2 regions of the Pseudarthrobacter sp. NPDC080039 genome follow, and region 1 is predicted to be linked to the other one. Evidence: predicted binding sites of a transcription regulator. Region 1 holds the regulator's gene; the other holds the start of a gene.
What was found. Region 1 encodes LexA, which represses DNA repair genes until DNA is damaged. Its sites were predicted from a motif close to TCGAACANNTGTTCGA; they were not measured.
Positions count from the first base shown of each region.

Region 2: the regulator LexA is predicted to act here: its motif matches at 1,348-1,363, upstream of AB0313_RS10350 (shikimate dehydrogenase).

Region 1 is NZ_JBFBKY010000008.1:132,104-135,512, reverse strand. Features, by position in the region: gene AB0313_RS11705 (histidinol-phosphate transaminase) at 1-409, opposite strand, end outside; gene AB0313_RS11700 (LysM peptidoglycan-binding domain-containing protein) at 517-867, opposite strand; gene lexA (transcriptional repressor LexA) at 1,219-1,953, shown strand; gene AB0313_RS11690 (ATP-dependent DNA helicase) at 2,025-3,409, opposite strand, start outside.
Region 2 is NZ_JBFBKY010000007.1:74,476-77,884, reverse strand. Features, by position in the region: gene AB0313_RS10355 (MFS transporter) at 1-1,293, opposite strand, end outside; gene AB0313_RS10350 (shikimate dehydrogenase) at 1,438-2,274, shown strand; gene AB0313_RS10345 (IclR family transcriptional regulator C-terminal domain-containing protein) at 2,383-3,195, shown strand; gene AB0313_RS10340 (Re/Si-specific NAD(P)(+) transhydrogenase subunit alpha) at 3,339-3,409, shown strand, end outside.

The DNA of each region.
Region 1 (3,409 bases):
TGATGTACTGGGTGTCGGTTCCGCTCGCGAGCAGGGGGTACATGGAGTACGTGGGCGGGAAGCCCAGCGCGGTCCGGCCGGGACCGCCAAAAGCCTGGAGAATTTGCTGAAGCACTTCGTTGGAGCCGTTGGCTGCCCACACGTTGGATTCATCCAGGCCGTGTCCAAGGTATTCCGCCAGAGCCTTCCGAAGCTTGGTGAACTCGCGGTCCGGGTAGCGGTTGAGCCCTGCAGCGGCCTCCGTAACGGCGGCGCTGATGGCGGCGCGGACGTCAGCCGGAACACCATGGGTGTTCTCATTGACGTTCAGGAGGATGGGGACGTCCAGTTGGGGCGCCCCGTAGGGGGTGAGGCCGCGAAGGTTGCTGCGGAGGGGAAGCCGGTTCAGACGTTCTAGCTGGTCGTTCACCTGAACAGTTTAGTTGCCTCGGCAACGACCGGAAAATGTGACGGTTCTCCGCCCTCCCCGGCGCCCCACCGCGGCCCAGGCAGGCCTCGCCCGAAAAAGGCGCATACTCAACGGGTGGGGACGAACAACTGCTGGCCAGGCAGCACGGACCCGGCCCTGAGGTTGTTGAGCTGGACGATGTCCGCCACGACGTCCCTGGCGTCCCGGTCCGGTGCCACCGCACTGGCAATAGCCCACAGGGACTGTCCCGGCTGCACGGTCACGGTGAGCGTGGGCGTGACCGCCAGGTCTGAGGCCGAATCAGAGGCCTTGGCCGGCGAATGGAAGATGCCGGCCAGGGACAGCAATAGCACGGCAATGACAACAAGCGGGACCCCAATCAGGACGATCCTGCCCCGTCGCGTTAGCCGCAGGGGTGCTGACGGGAGTGAAACCTGGTGAAGAGATATAGCTGACATGAACTGAGCCCTCCTGGACCTGCCGTGCTGCCCGGGTGTTCTTCCGGCGCCTGGGGATCCGGGGTACGGGCGGAAACTTTTCCGGCCACATCTTCGAATAACTGGCGCATCGGTTAGAACACATGTTCGAACTTGCTTGATTCAGTTTTAGCACTTATCAACGAACATTGTCGAGACTCGCTAGAACAAATGTTTGAAAAAGCAGTGTGGCTGGCCTAGCTTTGAACCAGAGAACAACCACCCCTGAAGTTGAACAGCAGGGTCTGACAATGACAGTGGGAGTCCTTCCGGGCGGCGCTGCAGCACAGCAAAAGCGGAAGAACCGGCGGCAAGCGAAAGGCATCGGCGAATATGGCAGCAGCAGCCGCCGGGGGCAGGACCGCCCCGCAATCCAAGAGGACCGCCAAGGGGCTGACACCCCGGCAGAAAAAGATCCTCGAAACCATCCAGCGCTCAGTGAATGAGAATGGGTATCCGCCCTCCATGCGGGAAATCGGCGATACCGTGGGATTGGCAAGCCTGTCGAGCGTCACCCACCAGCTCTCGCAATTGGAGAAGCTGGGTTACCTCCGGCGCGACCCCAAACGGCCGCGTGCCATGGAAGTACTGATGCCCCTCACCCTGGACGGCGGCGGCAAAGCGGCCGGCACGTCCCCCGCACCCCAGGCTGCATCGGGCGGCGCCACCGTGGCTGAACTACCCACCGCACTCGATACGGCGATGGTCCCGCTGGTGGGCCGGATTGCTGCCGGCGGACCGATCCTGGCTGAACAACTCGTTGAAGACGTCATGCCCCTTCCCCGCCAACTGGTTGGTCAAGGTGAACTCTTCATGCTGAGGGTGGCCGGTGACTCCATGGTGGACGCGGCCATTTGCGACGGCGACTGGGTGGTGGTCCGGCGGCAGGCTGACGCTGCCAACGGCGACATCGTTGCTGCACTGCTCGACGACGAAGCAACCGTCAAGACGTTCCGGCAGCGCGACGGCCACACGTGGCTGCTCCCCCAGAACACCCAGTACGAACCCATCCTGGGCGACCACGCCACCATCATGGGCAAGGTCGTCTCGGTCCTGCGCTCCCTCTGACTCCTCGGGGAGCCGGCTGTTCCTGCGACGCTCCACCGGGCACTGCAGGAACCGTCTCCGGGCTCCCGCAGCTACCTCGACGCGTCGGCGCCCAGCCGGCTGAGCGCCGCCAGCGCCTTGCTGCGGTCGGTAGTTGCCCAGAACGGCGGCAGGGCGCCCCGGAGAAAACCGGCATAGCGCTCGGTGGCCAGCCGCGAGTCCAGCACGGCCACCACACCTTTGTCCCCCGGTGACCGGATCAGCCGGCCGGCCCCCTGCGCCAGCCGGATCGCGGCGTGCGTGGCCGAAACAGACATGAACCCGTTCCCGCCCGCCTGCGCCACTGCCCGCGACCGTGCCGTCATCAGCGGATCATCCGGCCGCGGAAACGGAATTCGGTCGATTACCACAAGGCGGCAGGAGCCTCCGGGCACGTCGACTCCCTGCCACAGGGACATGGTCCCGAAAAGGCAGGTATCGGGCTCATCGGCGAACTGCTTGACCAGGGCGGTCATGGTCGACTCGCCTTGGCACAGGACCGTCACGTCCAGCCTCGGCCGCAGGGCGTCCGCTGCTTCTTCAGCCGCCCGGCGGGAGGAGAAGAGGCACAATGCGCCGCCGCCCGATGCCTTGATGAGCGCTTCCAGTTCCTCCAGCGCCTCCGGAGACACGCCGCGCCCGGGTTTGGGCAGGTGGCCGGCCACGTAGAGGATGCCCTGTTTGGGATAGTCGAAGGGCGACCCGACGTCCACGCCCTTCCAGCTTGGCGCCCCCTCACCCAGGAGGCCCAGTCCACCCGCCGCAGGTTCGAAGGCCGAGCCGATCGCGAGGGTAGCGGACGTCAACACCACGGTGTGCCCCGCAAAGAGCCCTTCCCGCAACCTTCCGGCCACGGACAACGGCGCGATGTTGACCAGCACCGGCGCGTTCTCGTCCGGCGGCGAGTATCCCTGTCCGGGATCGAAGGTGCTGGCGCGGGAAAACCAGACCACTTCCCGGTTTTCCCTGGCGGCGATAAGCCGCTCGCACAGTTCCAAAATAAGCATGAGGCGGGACCGCGCGAGCTGCCGCCCGCCGTCGGCTGTAGTGTTGCTGTCCCCCTTGGAATCGGACAGTGCGGCCCGGCACGCCTCGCGCAACTGGTCCACGCAGTCAAGCTGCTCATCGTTCAGGCCATTGGGAAGCAAGCCGCTTGGCGCCCCGGCGAGTGCCAGCTCAAGATTGGCGGCGGCCGCGTTCAAGGCGTCAACGGTGATGGCAGTGTGCTTCCGGGCGCCGGCAGCGGCAGCGTGGACCATGGCGACCGAAAGTTGCCCCGAGACTGCGCCGGTCACCCGGTCCTGCAGTTCGTGCGCTTCGTCAACCACCACGACGTCGTATTCAGGCAGTACTGCGAGTCCCTCGAAAGCGCTGACGGCAAGCATGGCATGGTTGGTCACCACCACGTCCGCCTCGGCCGCGTCCTGCCGCGCCAGTT
Region 2 (3,409 bases), on a different contig from region 1:
CTCGCGCGCCCACCAGGCACCTGCGACGGCAAGGACGGATGAACCGGCAACGATCCAGGCAGCCGGTCCCCAGTTCGCCTTGTCCGCACCCACCAGGGCAGTGCCGAGCAGCGGCGTGAAGCCGGCGCAGAGGATGCCGATCTGCAGGCCGATGGCCATGCCCGAATAGCGGACCTTGACGTTGAACAGCTCCGCGAACCAGGCCGGGTAGATGGCATTGGACATGGCGTAGGTGCCGGCCGTGATCAGGGTGCTGGTCAGGAAGATCATGGGGATGTTCGCGGTGGAAATGACCCAGAAGTACACGAAGATCATGGCCCCGGAACCAAGCACGCCCCCGATGAAGATGGGGCGGCGGCCAAAGGTGTCCGACATCCGCGCCAGCAGGGGCTGGCTGACGATGGCCAGGACGTTGCCCAGGATGCTGACCCACAGCATGGTGGAGGCCGGGACGCCCACCGAAACCGCATAGGCCAGGCCAAAGGACTGCATGAAGGTGTTGGTGACGGTCTCGAAGGACATCAGCGCCACCTGGAAGAACTGGGCGGGGTGGGTCTGGAACATCTTGGCGAAGGGGAGCTTCACCAGTTCGCCGTGGTCATGCTTTTCCTCGAAGACCTCCGGTTCCTCCAGGGAGCGGCGTACGAGATAGGCGACGATGAGGACCACCAGGGAGAGCCAGAACGGAATCCGCCAGCCCCAGGCGATCCGGTCTGCTTCACTCATGGCAGCCACGGGCAGGAAGGCAAGGGACGCCAGCACGATGCCGGCCGAAATGCCGCTCATGGCGAAGCTGGCGAAGAAACCACGGCGGCCCTCGGGGGCTTCCTCCGTGGACAAGGCCGAAGCGCCGGCGGTTTCAGCGCCGGCGGACAGGCCCTGCAGCAGGCGCAGCACCACCAGCAGTCCGGGGGCCCAGTAACCTGCCAGGCTGAAGTCCGGCAGGGCGCCGATCAGGAAGGTGGCGCTGCCCATCAGGACGAGGGTGAGCACGAGGGTGTTCTTGCGGCCGATCTTGTCACCCAGGTGCCCGAACACCACTGCGCCGAACGGCCTCGCGACGTAGGCGACACCGAAGGTGGCGAAGGACGCGATGAGCGCCACGGTGGGATCGCCCGCAGGGAAGAAGATCTTTGAGAAGACGAGGGAGGCGGCCGTGGCGTAGATGAAGAAGTCGTAGTACTCCAGTGCGCCGCCGAGGAAGGCTGCCAACGCTGCCTTTTTTGCGCGCCTGAGACGGCGCTGCGCCTCAGGCGTCGACTGGGCCTGGGCTCCTGCTGCGATGTTGGTCATTGTGGGGTCCCTTCCACGCTGAAGGTGGGGATCTTTTTCTAATTTGTACGCATTCCGAACAAGTGTGCGAAATGCGCCTAGAAAGAGGATACTAGCCGGTGACGGCAATCACAACGTCGATGTCGGCGGAAGGTGGATCTTTGTATGGAACCTCGCACCCAGGCTTTCCGGCTGGTCCTGATCGGGTCGGCGGCTTCCCAGGCCATGTCGCCCGGGCTTTGGAATCCGGTTCTGGCCCGGCTGGGCAACGGCTGGACGTACGAGGCATGGGATGTCCCACCCCACGGCGATCTTGCGCAGGTCCGCAGGAGGCTCCTGGAACGGGATATGCTCGCCGCCAACGTGACCATGCCGCACAAGCACTGGGCAGCTGAAACAGCCGATAATGCTGACGAGTCCGTGCGGCTGAGCGGGGCCTGCAACCTGCTTCTGCGGGCGGGCGGCGGCCTGGAAGGCCACAACACCGACATCACCGCTGCCGAAGTGCTGCTCGGCAACACCTACCAGCGCCATGCCCTCCTGCTCGGAGCAGGGGGAGCCGCCCGTGCGGCCCTCATTGCCATCCGGAAACACGTGGGGGCTGTGTCCATCACCGACCGCGATCCCCATGCTTCCGCGGAGTTGCTGGAGCTTGCGCGCGAGCTGGGCCTCGACGCGCGCGGCGTCACGTGGGAGCAAGCCCAGGAGGCCGCCGCTGGTGCTTCCCTGATCGTCAACGCGACGCCCATTGGAAAAAGCAGGTCTGACGTGCCGGCCTGGGGCGGTGCCGCACTGGCCCCGGATGCCGTCCTGTACGACTTCGTGTACGCCCGGCATACCACCGCCACCGTTGCCTGCGCACAGGCAATGGGCGTGCGGTGCATCGACGGGTGGGACCACCTTCGGGAGCAGGCGGTGGCCATGGTGCCACTTCTGGGCCTGGACAGCGGAGCGGGCAGTCTGCTGCAGGACACGCTCGTCCGGCTTCGGGATACCCACTAGGCTGGCCGTCGCCGGGCGGGGTCTTCCCCGCCCGATATGATCGAACAGGTGCGAAAGACCGGCAGTCCCGTGCCGGCATGCCCGGTTGGTTCGGAGGGGAACAGCAACGTGGAGGAGCAGGCAGGCTACTTCGTTAAGTCGGTTGAGAAGGCCTTTGATGTCCTGCTGGCCTTCACCCCGGACCAGCCCCGCCTTACCGTGTCGCAGGTGGCCGCCCGGACGGACATGACCCGGGCATCTGCCCGGCGCTTCCTGCTCACCCTCGCCGACCTTGGCTACCTCCGTGCTGACGGGCCGGCTTTCGAGCTGACGGCGCGGTCCCTGGATGTGGGCCGGTCATACCTGGCCGCACTGACGCTGCCCCGGGTGGCCGAGCCGCATCTGAGGGACCTGGCGGCGGAGCTCAATGAGACAACGTCGCTGTGCATCCTGGATGGCGGTGACGTGGTCTACGTCGCCTGTATACCCTCACCGCGCCTGCTGAGCGTGTCCATCACGGTGGGTACCCGCTTCCCGGCCTGGGCCACCTCCATGGGCAGGGTCCTCCTTGCGGGGCTCCCCGCGCCGCAGCTGGAGGACTACCTCCACTCGGTCCGGCTGCAACGCTTCACCGACCGCTCCATCGGCAGCGTCGAGGACCTGCGTGCCGAGGTGGAGGCGGCAAGGACCAGGGGCTGGGCCATGGTGTCGCAGGAACTGGAGGAAGGCCTGCGGGGCGTGGCCGTCCCGGTCCTGCGCGGACATGAGGTTGTGGCCGCGGCCAACGTTTCGCTGCAGACCCACAGGGCTGCGGCCCAGGACATCGAAGCGTCAGTCCTGCCCCAGCTGATGGAAGCCGCACGGCGCATCGCGCTCGACTACGGCGGACCGGTACCCAAGGCCGCCCCTGCCACCCCCAAAGCGGGCCGGGCCGCGCACTGACCGAGGTTCCCGGTGCGGCTGAGGTAACGCTTTGCCACCGAAGCCGGCGTCACTACTCCCGCAGCGGCAGCAGTGGCCCTAGACTCTAGCCAACTGCGTGCAGCAGAGCCGCTGCATTGCTCGTCAGGAAGAGGAGTCGGCGGGTGAAACTGGGGATTCCGCGGGAACGCCGGGAGGGTGAGCGGCGTGTGGCTGCCACGCCGGATACCGTCAG